Regions from separate parts of the Mycobacterium sp. NGS68 genome, predicted to be linked through region 1. Evidence: riboswitches for the same ligand, from Rfam matches in the RefSeq annotation. Region 1 holds a riboswitch; the other holds the start of a gene.
The links. A riboswitch is a leader RNA that binds a small molecule or an ion and turns the genes downstream of it on or off. The one in region 1 is predicted to bind cobalamin.
Positions count from the first base shown of each region.

Region 2: another riboswitch for cobalamin. It lies ahead of AC5Y5V_RS02610 (PPE domain-containing protein); the one in region 1 lies ahead of metE (5-methyltetrahydropteroyltriglutamate--homocysteine S-methyltransferase).

Region 1 covers NZ_JCALCE010000029.1:59,661-68,264, forward strand. Annotated here, with positions in the region: gene AC5Y5V_RS24625 (SDR family oxidoreductase) at 1-715, shown strand, start outside; gene AC5Y5V_RS24630 (SDR family oxidoreductase) at 735-1,385, shown strand; gene AC5Y5V_RS24635 (alpha/beta fold hydrolase) at 1,374-2,207, opposite strand; cobalamin riboswitch at 2,279-2,499, shown strand; gene metE (5-methyltetrahydropteroyltriglutamate--homocysteine S-methyltransferase) at 2,647-4,914, shown strand; gene AC5Y5V_RS24645 (DUF3556 domain-containing protein) at 4,924-6,645, opposite strand; gene AC5Y5V_RS24650 (PPE family protein) at 6,935-8,604, shown strand, end outside.
Region 2 covers NZ_JCALCE010000001.1:574,944-583,547, reverse strand. Annotated here, with positions in the region: gene AC5Y5V_RS02635 (AMP-binding protein) at 1-1,329, shown strand, start outside; gene AC5Y5V_RS02630 (SDR family NAD(P)-dependent oxidoreductase) at 1,331-2,104, shown strand; gene AC5Y5V_RS02625 (SRPBCC family protein) at 2,105-2,569, opposite strand; gene AC5Y5V_RS02620 (rhomboid family intramembrane serine protease) at 2,578-3,441, opposite strand; gene AC5Y5V_RS02615 (hypothetical protein) at 3,505-3,729, shown strand; cobalamin riboswitch at 3,879-4,058, shown strand; gene AC5Y5V_RS02610 (PPE domain-containing protein) at 4,119-5,804, shown strand; gene AC5Y5V_RS02605 (hypothetical protein) at 5,818-6,423, shown strand; gene AC5Y5V_RS02600 (HAD-IC family P-type ATPase) at 6,559-8,604, shown strand, end outside.

The DNA of each region.
Region 1 (8,604 bases):
CGCCCCGGTGAACTACGACGTCGCCAAGTCGATCCAGGTGGACCTGCGGGACCCCGCGTCGATCGACGCCGCGCTCGAGCAACTCGACGGTCCGGTCCACGCCGTGTTCTCGGCCGCCGGGATCGCCGACGGGACGACCGACCTGATGGCGATCAACTTCCTCGGCCACCGCTACCTCATCGAGCGCCTGATCGAGAAGAACCAACTGCCGTCGGGCTCGGCGATCTGCTTCATCTCCTCGGTCGCCGGCATGGGTTGGGAGAACGACCTGGAGCTCCTGACGGAGTTCCTGGCCATTCCGGACTTCGCGGCGGCCCAGGACTGGGTCAAGGCCCACGAGTCCGAAGGCGTCATCCACTACGGCTTCAGCAAGAAGGTCGTCAACGCCTACGTGGCGACGCAGGGCTACCCGTTGCTGAAGAAGGGCATCCGGATCAACGCCATCTGCCCGGGCCCTACCGACACCCCGCTGGCGCAGGCCAACGCCGATCTGTGGCTGACCTTCGCGCAGGACTACCGCGACGAGACCGGCTCCAAGGTGCACACGCCGGAGCAGATGGGCGACGTCATGGCGTTCCTCAACAGCGCCGCCGCATTCGGTATCAGCGGGATCACGCTGCTGGTGGACTACGGCCACACGATGGCTTCGTTGACCGGCGCCTACCCGCCGGGCAAGCCCATCATTGACCTGATCATGGGGCGCGTGAAGCTCTAAGCGCGCTAGCGTCGAACGTATGGCGCGCATCATCGTGTTCGGCGGCCACGGCAAGGTCGCCCTGCAATTGGCCCGCATCCTCACCGACCGCGGCGACGACGTCAGCTCGGTGTTCCGCAACCCGGACCACGCCGACGACGTGGAAGCCACGGGCGCGACGCCGATCACGGCCGACATCGAACAGCTCGACACCGACGCGCTGGCCGAGCTGGTGGCCGGCCACGACGCCGTGGTGTTCTCCGCGGGCGCGGGCGGCGGCAATCCCGCGCGCACCTACGCCGTCGACCGCGACGCCGCGATCCGGATCGTCGACGCCGCCGGTCAGGCGGGCGTCAGGCGGTTCGTGATGGTCTCCTACTTCGGCGCGGGACCCGACCATGGCGTTCCACCGGAGAACTCGTTCTTCCACTACGCCGAGGCCAAGGCCGCGGCTGACGAGCACCTGCGCGCCAGCGCCCTGGATTGGACCGTGCTGGGGCCGGGCCACCTGACCCTCGATCCCTCGACGGGACGGATCACTGTCGGCGACGCACAGGGCCGCGGCGGTTCGGTGTCGCGCGCCGACGTCGCGCTCGTCGTCGCCGCCGCGCTGGCCGATGACTCGACGATCCGCCGGACCATCGAGTTCAACAACGGCGACGTCCCCATCGCCGAGGCGCTAGCGGGCTGACGAGCCGGGATCCAGGTCGCGTACCTGCTGTGCCAGCCGCTGCGGACGCAAAAGTGGTGCGTTGTGGTCGAGCCCGGGTAGCACGAGTGCGTGTGCGCCTGGCGTTGCGTCGGCGATAGCGCGCGCTGCGCTGCCGAAGGCGGCCGGACTCCGCTGCCCGGCAAGGACATCCATGCGCATCGATACGGCGCCGTAGGTCGAAGCGGGTCCGTCCAATCCCAACATCTCCCGCCCTTCGAAAATGGTTGTCGGTATCAGATCTCGCTCCTGACGCCATACCGTGTTGAGCAGGGTCCGCGTCAGGGCAACCGCCACCGGTAGCGGGAGACGAGCCCACCCGCCCAGTTCGCGCATGAGTTCGGCCAGAGCGCGGACATGCTGTCCTTCCTCCGCCAGGCGCGTTACTCGCGAGAAAAATGGCGGCAAGGAGCCGTCTACTCCGACCCCCGCGTCGTACGTCACAACCCAACTCAACTGTTCGGCGGTGGCTCGAATGGCCGTTTGTAGCGCGATAAGACCGCCGTAACTGTGCCCGAATAACAGCCGCGAATGCGTCGCCTCCAGCGCGGCGAAGGTGTCGTCACACTCACGATCCATGCTGTAGGCCGAGCCCTGGGGACCGCTGTCGCCCCGGCCCCGCCGATGCACGAGGTGGACGGTGTAGGAGGTTGCCAATCGTCGCGCGAAGCGCCGGTAGCGTACCGGCGGAACCAGTCCCCCTGTCAGGACGACCAGCCCGGGTCCGGAGCCGATGCTGTCGATGGCGATCGCCGTGCCATCCGCCGACGTGACAAACGATTGCTCGAAGCCGCGCGCCGTCATCCGCACTCCGATCCGTCGCGGTTACGTCAGCGGGAGTTTAGCCACGACCGACCCGCACGGTAGTGTTAACGGCGCAGTTGGTTTGCTGACGCCCTGCTGGGCGCCGGCATCGAGCGAAGCACGTTAACAGTGCCTCGCGAGAGGGAACCCGGTGAAAGTCCGGGACTGTCCCGCAGCGGTAAGCAGGAACGACCGCCGTCAAATAGCACTGGTCCAGAGGGACCGGGAAGCGACGGCCAGTAGGAGCACCTCCGGGTGCGCGCCTGTGAGTCCGAAGACCTGCCGGCTGTGCCGGGCGCGCCGCGTCCGGCGGCACATCGCCTCGTGGAATGGGCGTTTGGCCTTCGGTTGCGGATAGCACCCCGCGGGTGCGCGCCGTCGACCGTTTGGCTGCGCGTCCGCGGGCGGTGACCACACCGTCGATTCGAAGGACGCGCTAGTGACACAGCAACCATTCACCGCCACCATTACCGGCTCGCCGCGCATCGGCCCCAAACGCGAACTGAAGCGCGCGACCGAAGGCTACTGGGCCGGCCGCACCAGCCGCTCCGACCTGGAATCCGTCGCCGCGACGCTGCGCCGCGACACCTGGTCTCACCTGGCCGAGGCCGGCCTGGACTCGGTGCCGGTGAACACCTTCTCCTACTACGACCAGATGCTCGACACGGCGGTGCTGCTCGGCGCGCTGCCGGGCCGGGTGGCCGAGATCCCCGACGAGCTGGACCGCTACTTCGCGGCCGCGCGCGGCAATAGGGACGTCGCTCCGCTGGAGATGACGAAGTGGTTCGACACCAACTACCACTACATCGTTCCCGAGATCGAGCCCGCGACCAAGTTCGCACTGAACCCCGACAAGGTGCTCTCCGAGCTGAAAGAGGCACTCGGTCAGGGCATTCCAGCGCGTCCGGTAATCATCGGGCCGATCACCTTCCTGTTGCTGTCCAAGGGCGTGAACGGCGGCGGCGCACCGATCGAGCGACTGCAGGAACTGGTCCCGATCTACGCCGAGCTGCTGTCGCTGATCGCCGATAACGGCGCGCAGTGGGTGCAGCTCGACGAGCCGGCGCTGGTCACCGATATCTCCCCCGACGCGCCCGCGCTGGCCGAGGCGGTCTACAACGCGCTGGGCTCGGTGAGCAACCGGCCCGCCATCTACGTCGCCACCTACTTCGGCGACCCGGGCGCGTCGCTGGCCGGGCTGGCCCGCACGCCCGTCGAGGCAATCGGCGTCGACCTGGTCTCCGGCGCCGACACGGCGATTGCCGCGGCGCCGGAGCTGGCGGACAAGACCGTCGTCGCCGGCGTCGTCGACGGTCGCAACATCTGGCGCACCGACCTGCAGGCGGCGCTGGACAGGCTGGCCGCCCTGCAGGGTTCGGCGGGGTCCGTCGCCGTATCGACGTCGTGCTCGACGCTGCACGTGCCGTACTCGCTGGACCCGGAAACCGATCTGGACGACGCGCTGCGCAGCTGGCTGGCGTTCGGTGCGGAAAAGGTGCGCGAGGTCGTCGTCCTCGCCCGCGCCCTGCACGAGGGTCGCGACGCCGTCACCGACGAGATCGAGGCATCCAACTCGGCCGTCGCGTCCCGCAAGAAGGACCCGCGCCTGCACAACGAGCAGGTCCGGGCCCGCATCGACTCGATCGTGGCCTCCGGCGCGCACCGGGGCGACGCCGCGCAGCGGCGGGCCAGCCAGGACGCGCGCCTGCACCTGCCGCCGTTGCCGACCACGACGATCGGCTCCTACCCGCAGACCTCGGCGATCCGGAAGGCCCGCGCGGCACTGCGGTCCGGCGAGATCGACGAGGCCGAATACGACCGCCGGATGAAGCGGGAGATCGCCGACGTCATCAAGCTGCAGGAGGACCTCGGCCTGGACGTGCTGGTGCACGGCGAGCCGGAACGCAACGACATGGTGCAGTACTTCGCCGAGCAGCTGGACGGCTTCTTCGCCACCCAGAACGGCTGGGTGCAGTCCTACGGCAGCCGCTGCGTGCGCCCGCCGATCCTGTTCGGCGACGTGGTTCGCACACACCCGATGACCGTCGAATGGATCACCTACGCGCAGTCGCTGACCGACAAGCCCGTGAAGGGCATGCTGACCGGGCCGGTCACGATCCTGGCCTGGTCGTTCGTCCGGGACGACCAGCCGCTGGCCGACACCGCCAACCAGGTGGCGCTGGCCATCCGCGACGAGACCGTGGACCTGCAGGCCGCCGGCATCGCCGTCATCCAGGTCGACGAGCCCGCGCTGCGCGAGCTGCTGCCGCTGCGTCGCGCCGACCAGGACGAGTACCTGCGCTGGGCCGTCGGGGCTTTCCGCCTGGCCACCTCCGGCGTCGCCGACTCGACGCAGATCCACACGCACCTGTGCTACTCGGAGTTCGGCGAGGTGATCGGGGCGATCGCGGACCTCGACGCCGACGTGACGTCCATCGAGGCCGCACGTTCGCACATGGAGGTGCTCGACGACCTGAACGCGGTCGGCTTCTCCAACAGCGTGGGCCCGGGCGTCTACGACATCCACTCCCCGCGGGTGCCGAGCGCCGAGGAGATGGCCGCGTCGCTGCGTGCCGCGCTGAAAGCCGTTCCCGCCGAACGGCTCTGGGTCAACCCCGACTGCGGCCTGAAGACCCGCAACACCGACGAGGTGACCGCGTCGCTGCAGAACATGGTCGCCGCCGCGCAGGAGGTGCGCGCCGAGTAGGCCGAGCCGTTACTCGGAGGCCACCTGGACCGGCACGTCGTCGTCCCAGGGCTGCCGCGTCACCATGTCGGCGACGCGGACCGTCCCGCGCTCGAACTCGCCGGTCGCGGCATCCACCAGGCGGTAGGCCTGCGTCTGCTTGTGGATCGGCTGGGCGTCGAGCAGGACGACGCGCACCTCGCCCGGGGCGAACCTGCAGCGTTGCTGCATGGCGGTGATCAGCTGCTCGTTGTGCATGTGACCGTCGCCGAAGTTCCACCCGATGGCCGTGCTGCAGATCCGCTCGCCGTCGGTGATGACGTAGTCGTCCTCGTTCTGGCCAGCCATGGCGCGGTGCGCCAGCGTGAACAGGGCGCGGCCGTGCGTGTTCATGGCGCGGAATGCGTAGCCGAGGTACATCGGGATCTGCGCGCGGTCCTTGCCGTAATAGCGCTCCAGCTGCGCCTGCGGCATGGCCGCGATCGCGACGATGCCGCGCCCGATCTTCTCGCTGGCAGATGGCTTGATGCACCACAGCGTGGTGTCCCAGTTGCCGGCGTAGTAACGCATGCCGGGCAGAAACGAGATCTTGCGCGGGAACAGGTTACCCAGGATGACGGTGCCCACGACGATGGCAAGCAGAATCGCCACCGGCACAGGGTGTTTCACGTCCGTCAGGCCAGTACGCGCATGGCCGACGAACAGCGACAGCACGCCGAAGATCATGAACACGTTCCACTCCAGCGGGACGCCCATGGGGATGGCCGTCAGGATGCCGAGGTGGAAGCAGACCATCACGATCGCGGCGATCGTGGTCGGCAACCCGCCGTGGGAGAAGAACAACACCACCGGCACGCACATCTCGATGAACGTGCTGACGTGCGCGAACAGCCGCGACAGGAATCCCGGCCGCAGATCGTCGGGGAACTTCTCGAAGAACAGCCGCTTGACAAACCGCGGCCGAAACAGCGGGTTGTTGGACATCATCGTGGAGATCACGAACGGGAAGTGCTTGTTGAGCTTCGACGTCGCCGCGCCCATCCAGATCACCAGGAATACCAGCTTGGCGGCGACGATCATGTCGACGGGCGCGAACAGGAACGTCACGGTCAGCGTCGCGTAGACCTCGCCGCGAGCGGCCAGGAAGATTACCTTGTCGCGCAGGCTGAGCACGCCGAGGAGCAGCAGGATCAGCACGATCTCCCACTTCGGCAGCAGTCCGGCCTTGCTGTGCAGCGCGGGGACCGGGCCGTTGCCGTCGGTGAACAAAGCGCTGACGATGAACACCAGCAGCAGCGCGTACAGCGCGACGTCCACCGGCTTGCGTTTGGTGCCCTGGGTCCAGCCGAAGCGGTCCGACCACGGTGGCAGCCGGATCGTGCCGAACCGCATCCAGTACAGGATCGAGCCCATCGGGGGGAAGAACCGGTTGTTCAGCGGCCCGAAACCGCAGCCGAGCCCGACCACCTCGAACAGCATCGTGTAGAGCACGACCTTTTCGAAGACGATCGGCTCCGCGTACCACGACTTGACGTCGGTGAACCCGTCGATGCCACGGGTGCTGAAGACGATCAGCCAGGCGAACAGGATGTAGAGCAGGATCTTGACGACGTAGAACAGGTGCAGCGCCACCGGCGTCCCGAAGCCCACCTCGGCCCAGTGCCGCGCCATCGGGCGGATCTTCTCGGCGCGCGTGCCCTTGCTCCACTCGTCGATGTCCACGTCGGGCAGCTCGGGCTTCAGGAATCCCATGGCGGACAGACTAGAACGCGTTCTACAGGGGTGCACGATACGCCCGCCATCCGGCGCGCGTGGTGGCCAATCCGCTACTTGCGGTACGTAAATTAGCTCCACTCAATAACAGTTAATTGTCGGCTGCGCTAATAGCATACTCACAGCAATAATTCAGGCTGATTTACCAACTCTTTGGCGGTTAAAGCCGTATATTACATACGCCTTTAACCTTCCAGCTGACTCTCGGGGGGACCCCAGCAAGGGGTTATCGGCAGGCGACGCTGCCACCCCGAGAGAGGTCCAGGCCATGAATTTTTCGGTCTTCTCGCCCGAGATCAACTCAGCCTTGATGTATTCCGGAGCGGGGTCCGGGCCGATGTTGGGGGTGGCGAACGCCTGGGCCGGACTGGCCAGTGAGTTGCAGGCCGCGGCGAGTTCGTTCTCGGCGGTGACGTCGGGGTTGGCGGACGGAGCCTGGCAGGGGCCCACGTCGGTGGCGATGGCGAGCGTGGCCACCAACTACGCGAAAGGCCTGATGGCTTCCGCGTCCCAGGCCGCCCAGGCGGCAAGCGAGGCCCGGCTGGCGGTGGCGGCGTTCGAAGCGGCCCTGACGGCAACGGTGCACCCGGCGGCGATCACGAACAACCGCAATCGGCTGTTCTCGCTGGTGCGGGCAAACCTGCTGGGCTTCGCAGGACCGGCGATCGCCGAGGCCGAGGCCGATTACGAGCGCATGTGGGCTCAGGACGTGGTCGCGATGTCCGGCTACCACGCCGACGCGTCCGCCCTGGTCGGCCGGCTGGCCCCGTGGCAAAACTTCCTGAAGGCCCTGCCCGGGGCGGCGGCCGGCGCCGCGGCGGCAGCGAGCCCCCTCGCCGCCGCGGCCGCCACGTCCGCCCCCCGACCCCTGGCAAGTTCGTTCTTCGGCATTACGCTGCCGAATATCTCCATACCGCCGATCGAATTCAAAAACCTGCCCATCGGCCCGATCGACCTGAACAACATCAATATCAGCAACCTGGGCTCCGCAAACGTGGGTGCCTACAACTTCGGCTTCGGAAACGTCGGCAGCTTCAACCTGGGCAGCGGAAACAACGGCAGTTTCAACATATTGGGCGCCGGAAACAATGGCGGCAACAACTGGCTAGGCGGCGGCAACCTCGGCAGCAACAACATCGGTGCCGGCAACGTCGGCAACGCCAACTACGGCTTCGGAAACCAGGGCATCGGCGCGACGGGCGGCCAGAACGTCGGCTTCGGCAACCAGGGCAACGGAAACTTCGGCTTCGGCAATAAGGGCACCGGCAACATCGGCTTCGGCAACAGCGGCACCAACAACATCGGGATCGGGCTCAGCGGCACCGGCCACGTGGGCGTCGGCAACATCATGAACGGCTTCAACTCGGGCACCGGCAACGTCGGTTTGTTCAACTCCGGCAACAACAACATCGGCTTCTTCAACTCGGGCAACGGCAACTGGGGCGTCGGGAACTCGGGCAACCTCAACACGGGCTTCGCGAACTCGGGCAACCAAAACACCGGCTTCTTCAATGCCGGCACGCTGAACTTCGGCGCGTTGAACTCGGGCAACACCAACACCGGCGTCGGAAACGTGGGCAGCGTCAACACGGGCAGCTGGAACGTCGGCAGCACCAACACCGGCGACGCCAACCCGGGCGCCTTCAACACCGGCTACTTCAACGCCGGCGACCTGAACACCGGCGGCCTCAACACGGGCGACGGCAACCTCGGGTTCAACTACGCCACCAACGGCAACAACCAGATCGCCTACAAGTACGAGATTCCGGTCAACATCCCGAAGCAGTCGTTCAGCTTCACTTTGTTGGACATCTCGATCCTGAGTATCACGCCCTATGTGTCTGTCGCGCTGAACATCCCGGTCACCGTGCTCGATATCCAGCCCGTCCCGGGCATCGGCAACTTCGGTTCCAGCGCGTTCGACGGAGCGGCCACCAC
Region 2 (8,604 bases), on a different contig from region 1:
CCCAACTGGCATGAGGCCGCGGTCATCTACCTCGCCGCGACGCTGGCCGGCATGATCGCCAACCCGATCCTGCCGTCCATGCGCGACCGGGAGCTGCGCTTCATCCTCGAAGACGCCGACAGCCGGATGGTCTTCATCCCAGCGCGTTTCGGCCGCCATGACTATCCCGCGATGCTTTCCCGGGTGTGCGCGCAGATCGAGTCGGCGCCCGACGTCGTCGCAGTGCGCGGGGACCCTCTTAGCCCCGGGGGGTTTGAGTCCCTGCTGGCGCCCCGGCCCGTGACCCGGGGCCTGCCCACGCTGAACCCCGACGCCGTCCGTATGGTGCTCTACACCTCCGGGACGACCGGCCGGCCGAAAGGTGTATTGCACACGCACAACTCGATCCACGCGCTGATCTGCCAGCTGCGTGAGCACTGGCTGATCGAACCGGGTGACACGTTCCTGGTGGCGTCTCCGATCGCGCACATCGGCGGTTCCATCTACGCGTTCGAGTGCCCGCTACTGCTGGGCACGACGGCGGTGGTGATGGAGCGCTGGGACGCCGACGAGGCGGTGCGCCTGATGACGGCGCAACGATGCACCCACATGGCCGGCGCGACGCCGTTCCTGGAACAGCTGCTGGCCGCCGCGCAGCGCGCCGGCACCCGGCTGCCGGACCTGAAGGTGTTCATCTGCGGCGGCGCCTCCGTATCGCCGTCGCTGATACGCAGAGCGGCAGCGTATTTCGATTCGGCGCTCGTCACCCGCGTCTACGGCTCGACGGAGGTTCCGGTCACCACCATCGGGGCGCCGAGGCACCGCGAGCGCGCCGCTGACACCGACGGCCGCGTCGGGTTCGCCGACGTCAAGCTGGTCGACGGCGAGCTCCGCGCGCGGGGCCCGCAGATGCTGGCCGGGTATCAGCATCCCGAGGACGACGCCGAATCATTCGATGCCGACGGCTACTTCCGCACCGGCGACCTCGCGCGCTGGGTCGACGGCGAGTACCTCGTCGTCACCGGACGCGCCAAGGACATCATCATCCGCAACGGAGAGAACATCTCGCCCAAGGAGGTCGAGGACATCCTGGCCGGGCACCCCGGCATCGCCGAGATCGCCGTCGTCGGCGTGCCCGACGCGCGCACCGGCGAACGCGCCTGCGCCGTCGTCGTCCCGGCGTCCGCTCCGGCGCCCGACGTGGCGAGCCTGCGCGCCTTCCTCGAAGACGCGGGAGTGGCGCTGTTCAAAGTGCCCGAGCAGGTGGTCATCTGGGACGTGCTGCCGAAGAACGATGCGGGCAAGATCCTCAAGCACCGGATCAAGGCGGCCCTCATGGAGGCGGAGTGAGATGCAGGTAGCGATAGTGACCGGGGCTAGCGGCGGGATCGGATCCGGTTGCGCGACAAAGCTCGCCGAAATGGGCATGGCGGTGCTGGCGACGGGCCGCAATGAGGACGCGCTCGCGGAGCTGACGCGGGGTCTCGGCGACCGAGTGGTGACGCTCGCCGTCGACCTCACCGACGACGACGCGCCCGCGCGGATCACACGACACGTCGTGCAGAGGTGGGGGCGCATCGACTTTCTGGTCAACGCCGCCGGGGTGGGCAGCCCCAAGCCCGTTCACGAGACCGACGACGAATCCCTGGACCACTTCCTCGGTTTGATGCTGCGCGCGCCGTTCCGCCTGATTCGCGAAGTGCTGCCGCACCTGCGCCCCGGCTCGGCGATCATCAACGTCACCTCGACCTTCGCCGTGGTCGGCGGGCTGCGCGGCGGCGCCTACTCCGCGGCCAAGGGCGGGTTGACCGCGCTGACCACGCACATCGCCTGTCAGTACGGCGCACAGGGAATCCGTTGCAACGCTGTGGCTCCCGGCGTCATCCAGACACCGATGACCGAACACCGGTTGGCCGACCCGCGGTTTCGGCGGATCAACACCGAGATGACGCCGCATCAGCGGCTGGGCACCGTCGACGACGTCGCGAGCACGGTGGCGTTCCTCTGCTCCGCGGGCGGGGCCTTCATCAACGGGCAGACGATCGTCGTCGACGGCGGCTGGAGCTCCACGAAGTACTTGTCCGACTTCGCCCTGACGTCGGAGTGGCGACCCAGCGAGGCCTAGTCACGATGCTTCGAAGTGGCTTCGGATGCCGGCCAGCATTGCGATGTGGGCTTTGACGCCCTCGCGGACGGTGAAACGCGCCAACGGCCGCGGTGCGGCGAAGTGAATGCGCTCGGTGACGCGGGTGCCGCCGTCAACCGGGTCGAAACTCACCGTGCCGCGCAGCCGGACGCCGGGCGACTGGTCGGCCTCGGTCAGCACGTCGCCTACCGACGGCACTCGCAGCCGCGCCCGGTAGGCGGTCTTGATGGTCAACGGCCCCAACGGAATCCGATCCACCACCCGATAGGCCTGGGCGTAGCCGCCGTCCGGAAGGTCGGTGCGGGACAGCACCTCCACCGACACGATGAGCGGGTGCACGATCTTGATGTTGTCGAGGTCGACGTAAAAGTCGCGCACCAACTCCGGCGGCGCGGGCACCAGTTCCGACAACGTCCGCTCCGCCTCGGCGATCCACCAGCTCATGCCGGCACCTAGACGTGGGCCAGCAGCACGCCGGTGCGCCACCAGATGAGCCCGGCGAACACGGCCAACAGGACGACCGTCACGCCGATCTGGACCGCGTTGCGGCTGGCCCGGGGCGCATAAACGTAGGCCGCGGCCACCAGGGCGCCGGTGATCAGCCCGCCGACGTGCCCCTGCCAGCTGATCTGTTGAGAACCCATCAGCGGCGCGACGAAGGTGAAAGCCAAGTTGATGAGGATGACTGCGACGATCCCGCGGATGTCGAGGTCCAGTCGTCGCGCCACCACGAAGATCGCGCCGAACAGGCCGTACACCGCGCCGGAAGCACCCGCGGTCGCCGAGTTGAGCGGTGCGAGCAGGTAGACCAGCACCGCGCCGCCCAGCGCGCTCAACCCGTACAGCGCGCCGTAACGCAGCCGGCCCAGCCACTGCTCCAGCGGCGCGCCCACCACGTACAGCGCCCACATGTTGAACAGCAGGTGTGCCGCGCCGTAGTGCAGGAACGCCGAGGTCACCAGGCGATAGAACTGCCCGTACACGGCGACCGCCGGCGGCCACAGGGCCAGTTTGCGCTCCAGATCCCCCACCGAGATCTGCAGGACGAAGACCGCAACGTTGACCGCGATCAACGCATACGTGACCACCGGGGCGCCCGATCGTTCGCGGCCACCGAACCGCGTCCGCGGCTGGCGAACGGTCCGGGCGCCCTCCTGGACGCAGTCCACACACTGGTGCCCGACGGCGGCGCTGCGCATGCAGTCCGAGCAGATCGGCCGCTCGCAGCGGGTGCAGCTCACGTACGTCGCTCGGCCGGGGTGTCGATAACACGTCGGCGCCGCGGCGGGCGATTGCGGGACGTCGGGGAAGCTCATCGCACCATTCTGGCGTGTGCCGGTCTATTCCCTCGTCCGGCGTGTTGACCTACTGTGTCTTGGGTGGAGGTAGACGGAACACCGGAGTTGGTGGCAGTCGAAAAATTGCACTCAGGTGACCCGATCACAGATGGTGGGCAACGCTACATAGTTCTCGAATCGAAGTGCGTCGGCGACAGCTGCGTAGTCCTCGAACTCGAGTCCAGGGTGGACCACCATCTGCAGGTCATCGAGAAGTCCTTTCCCACCGGGTACCACGTTGGACGGGCACACCACCGGTACCTTTAGGCGCAATTTCTCGGCTGAATATCGCGACACGTAGCCGTTCGACGGCTACCGCGTCGTGATGTCGGCCGACGGTCCGGTGGGCACCGCCGGGATGGCAACTCCCGCCGAATTCCGTTTCCAGATTCGGGCAACCGCACCGCCGCGCCGCGGCCGGGATGAGACAATGTCGCCCGTAAGGCAATGACGACGTAGGAAGCCGGTGCGAAACCGGCGCGGTCCCGCCACTGTAATCGGGGAGCGAACCTCACATGCCACGGCCATCTTCGGCTGGAAGGCGAGGCGAGCGGCGATCCGAGAGCCAGGAGACTCGCGTCATTGCGTCCTGCTAACCCGGGGCGGAGCACCCCGGAGAGAGCTGACCCCCTCATGACTCTCCTGAGTGAGCGGCAATGACCGCCCCCATCTGGATGGCGGCACCGCCAGAGGTGCATTCGACTTTGCTGAGTTCGGGGCCGGGACCGGGCCCGTTGCTGGCCTCGGCCGAATCGTGGACGTCGCTGAGCACGGTGTACGCCGAGACGGCCCAGGAGCTGGCCGCGCTGGTGGCGGCGGCACAGGCCGGCGCGTGGGAAGGGCCGACCGCGGCGGCCTACGCGGCCGCCCATGTCCCGTACCTGGCGTGGCTGACGCAGGCCGCCGTCGACAGCGCGGCGACCGCCGCGCGTCAGGAATCCGCGGCCACCGCCTACACCACCGCCCTGGCCGCGATGCCGACCCTGGCCGAACTGGCCGCCAACCACGCCACCCACGCGGTGCTGCTGGCGACCAACTTCTTCGGCATCAACACCATCCCGATCGCGCTCAACGAAGCCGACTATGTGCGGATGTGGATCCAGGCCGCCACGGTGATGACCACGTATCAGGGGGTCTCGACGGCCGCGGTGGCCGCCGCACCGCAGAGCGCCGCGGCCCCGCCGATCGTCACCTCGTTGGAAGACCTCTTCTACCAGCTGTTCCCGCTGCCGGACGACCAGCAGACCACGTGGAGTCAGTGGTTGGAACAGATCGGCTTCACCAAGTTCTACAACGACGTCCTCGACCCGCTGGCCAACGCGCTGTACAACAACCCCTTCATCTCGTCGCTGTTCTCCGGGTTCGATCCGTACCTGCCCATCCTCGGCAATCCCCTGATCTACCTCAGCCCGTACAACATCGCGTTCGCCCTCGGCTACCCGATGGACATCGGCTCGTATGTCGCCTATCTGTCGCAGATGTTCGCGTTCGTCGCGGCGGACCTCACCGCGGCGTTCGCGTCGGGCAATCCGGCGACCATCGGTTTGACCATCATCTTCGCCTCCGTCGAGGTGATCGGCACGGTGATCACGGACACGATCGCGCTGCTGAAGACCCTGCTGGAGCAGACCGCCGTGCTGCTCTTCGTCTTCGTGCCGCTGATCACGGCCCCGTTGGTGACGCTGGCCACCGGTGCCGCGCTGGCCCCCGTCGGGCTGACCGGGCTGGCCGCGCTGGCCGCCGTGCCGGCGACGCCGCCCATCCCGCCGCCCGGCATGCCGCCGCTGGCGGCGCTCGCCCCGAACATCCCGACGTCCTCGTCCCCGGCGCCCGTTCCGGCGGAGGCGCTCGCGCAGGCCACGCCGTCGGCGCCGGCACCGCCGCCGACCGCCGCTCCGCCGACGTTCAGCGGTTCCGGCGTCAATGCGACCCTGGGCGCCGGCATGGAGAACTTCGGCTACCTGGTCGGCGACGTGGGCGCGGCGGCTCGGCGGGCCGCGGCCGCCGCCGCGCGCAAGAAGGCGCCGGAACCCGACGAGGCCGAGGTTCCGGCCGTCGCCGCGGCGCCCAAGGAGCAGGAGCCAAGGCAGCGGCGGCGTCGGGCGAAGGCGCAGATGCTCGGGCGCGGCTACGAGTACATGGATCTGGAGGACGACGGCAGCTGGGCGGCCTCGGTCGCCGGCGCCGGGACCCAGGGCTTCACCGGAACCGCCGCCAAGGGCGGCGGTCAGGCGGCCGGGCTGATCACCCTGGCCGACGACACGCTGGGCGGCGGTCCCCGGATGCCGATGATGCCGGGCACCTGGGGTGCAGACTCGGCTGAGGCGGACGACGACGGCTGACGAAGGGACGGCGATGAGGCACCGGATCTGGCTGGCCTTCACCGTATTCGCCGTGGTCCTGACGGGCTGCGGCGGCGGCCACGGCTCATCGGCGACGCCGAGGCCCGCCGCGCTCCCCGACGCCCCGCCGCCGGATGCCGGCTGTCAGGGCGATGTCACCGCCCACCAGGACATCACCCATCCGAAGCTGGGCACGGTCCGGCTGTTCCTGCTGCTCAACCCGTCGAACCAGGTGGACTCCCGTGGGTGTGTCGTCGCGGTCGCGGGCACCGGCAAGGCGATCACCGCCATTCCGCTTGATGTCTCGGGCAATTCGCTCGCGTTCGCCAGCCCGGTGACCGACGCCACGGGGAACTCCTTCGTCACCTACAACCCGGGCCGGTACAACGGGGTGCTCGTCCTGGTGCCGACGCCTACCGGCTTCCAGGACCCAGGATGGTCTAAGCCGGACATCCACTACCAGGGCAAGCGCGCCTATTACGACGCCAAGCTGCAGGGTCCCGGCCCCGACGGCCGGTACACGATTCTGCAGTCTCGCAACGACTGCGTGCCGAGCTGCGCCGGAGGGACGGTGACGAGCAAGGTGCTGCACTGGGACGGCAGCGATTACGTCGCCTAGAAGTCGCCTAGCAGTCTTGCCATCGAGCCGCCGCGCCGCGCTGCGCCTACGCTCGTGTTCACATGCGCCTCCGATGTGGACAGCGTGGAAAGACACCGGAAGTATTGAGCGCGGGTCCAGTTGAAGGGTGACTGAGTGAAGATTCCGGGTATCGGCCTGGTGGGGAGTTTGGCCGACGGCGTAACCGGTGGGGCAACACAGCTAGTGCGCGCCGCGTCGGGGGCCGCGGACACGCTGCAGATGCTGGCCAGCCCGGTCGTGGAGCTCGTCGTCCCGGTGGTGCAGTCGGCGGCGCAATCGACCGGTCGTGCGCTCGGGGCCACCAACGGCTCGGACCGCGCGAAAGCCCACCCCAACCCGCCGGTGCGCTGGCAGAGCGGCAACCGCGTGCACCTGGACCTCGACCCGCTGCTGCCGTTCCCGCGGTGGGACGAGCATGCGGCGGTGGTGGAGGAGCCCGTGCGCCGGATCCCGGGTGTGGCCAAGGCGCACGTCGAGGCCGCGCTGGGCCGGCTGGTCGTCGAGATCGACGAGGACCGCACTGGTGCCGACGCCGACGCCGTCCTCGACGAGGTGCGTGACGTGGTGGGCGACGTCGCAGCCGATCTGACGTTCGTGGGGTCGGGTTCGCCGGCACCGGCCGCGGCGTTCGCCGATCCGGGCAACCCCTTGGCGATTCTGGTGCCGCTGACGGCCGCCGCGATGGATCTGGTCGCGATGACCGCCGCCATCACCGGGTCGGTCGCCCAACTGCCCGCGGCACCCCGGACCACCCGGGCCATCGTCGCCCTGATCAATCACCAACCCCGCATGGTCTCGCTGGTGGAATCGCGACTGGGCCGGGTGGGCACCGACATCGCGCTCAGCGCCGCGACGGCGGCGTCGAACGGGCTGACCCAGGCGTTCGGCACCCCGATGCTGGATCTGGCGCAACGAACCCTGCAGCTCTCCGAGGCCGCGGCGCACCGGCGCGTCTGGCGCGACCGCGAACCGCAGTTGGCGTCGCCCGCGCGGCCGCAGGCGCCGGTGGTGCCGATCATTTCGTCGGCGGGCGCCAAAACGCAGGCGCCCCGGCACAACTGGGCCGCGGCGGCGGCGGGTGACGAAGCCCACGTCGTCGTCGGCGGGGCCATCGACGCCGCGATCGACACCGCCAAGGGCTCGATGAAGGGGCCGGTGGAGAGCTACGCCGATTCGGCGGCGAACGGGTCGCTGATCGCGGCGGCCAGCGCGCTGCTGGCCGGCGGCGGCACCGAAGACGCGGCCGGCGCGATCCTGGCCGGGGTCCCCAGGGCGGCGCACATGGGCCGTCAGTCGTTCGCGGCGGTGCTGGGCCGCGGCCTGGCCAACGCGGGTCAACTGGTGCTCGACCCGGGTGCGCTGCGCCGCCTGGACCGCGTGCAAGTGGTCGTCATCGACGGCGCCGCGCTGCGCGGCGATCACCGCGCCGTCCTGCATGCGGAAGGGGACGAACCCGGCTGGGACGACGACCGGGTCTACGAGGTCGCCGACGCGCTGCTGCACGGCGAGGAGGCGCCCGAGCCGGACCCCGACGAGCTGCCGGCGACTGGCGCGCGGCTGAGATGGATTCGGCCGCAAGGGCCTTCGGCCGCACCCGCGCAGGGCCTCGAACGTGCCGATTTGGTGGTCGACGGCCAGCGGGTCGGCAGCGTCGCCGTCGGGTGGGAGGTCGACCCGTACGCAATCCCGCTGTTCCAGACCGCGCACCGCACCGGGGCCCGGGTGGTGCTGCGGCACGTCGCGGGCACCGAGGACCTGAACGCCAGTGTCGGCGCGTCGCACCCCCCGGGCACGCCGCTGCTGAAGCTGGTGCGCGACCTGCGGACCGACCGCGGGCCGGTGCTGCTGATCACCGCGCTGCACCGCGACTTCGCATCGACCGACACGCTGGCCGCGCTGGCCATCGCCGACGTCGGTGTGGCACTTGACGATCCGCGTGCCGCCACACCCTGGACCGCCGACATCATCACCGGCACCGATCTGGCGGCGGCGGTCCGGATCCTGTCGGCGATTCCGGTCGCCCGCTCGGCCAGCGAATCCGCGGTGCACCTCGCCCAGGGCGGCACCACGCTGGCCGGCCTGCTGTTGGTCACCGGCACCGAAGGCCGATCCAACGTCGGCTTCCGACGCTGGCTCAACCCCGTGAACGCCGCCGCCGCA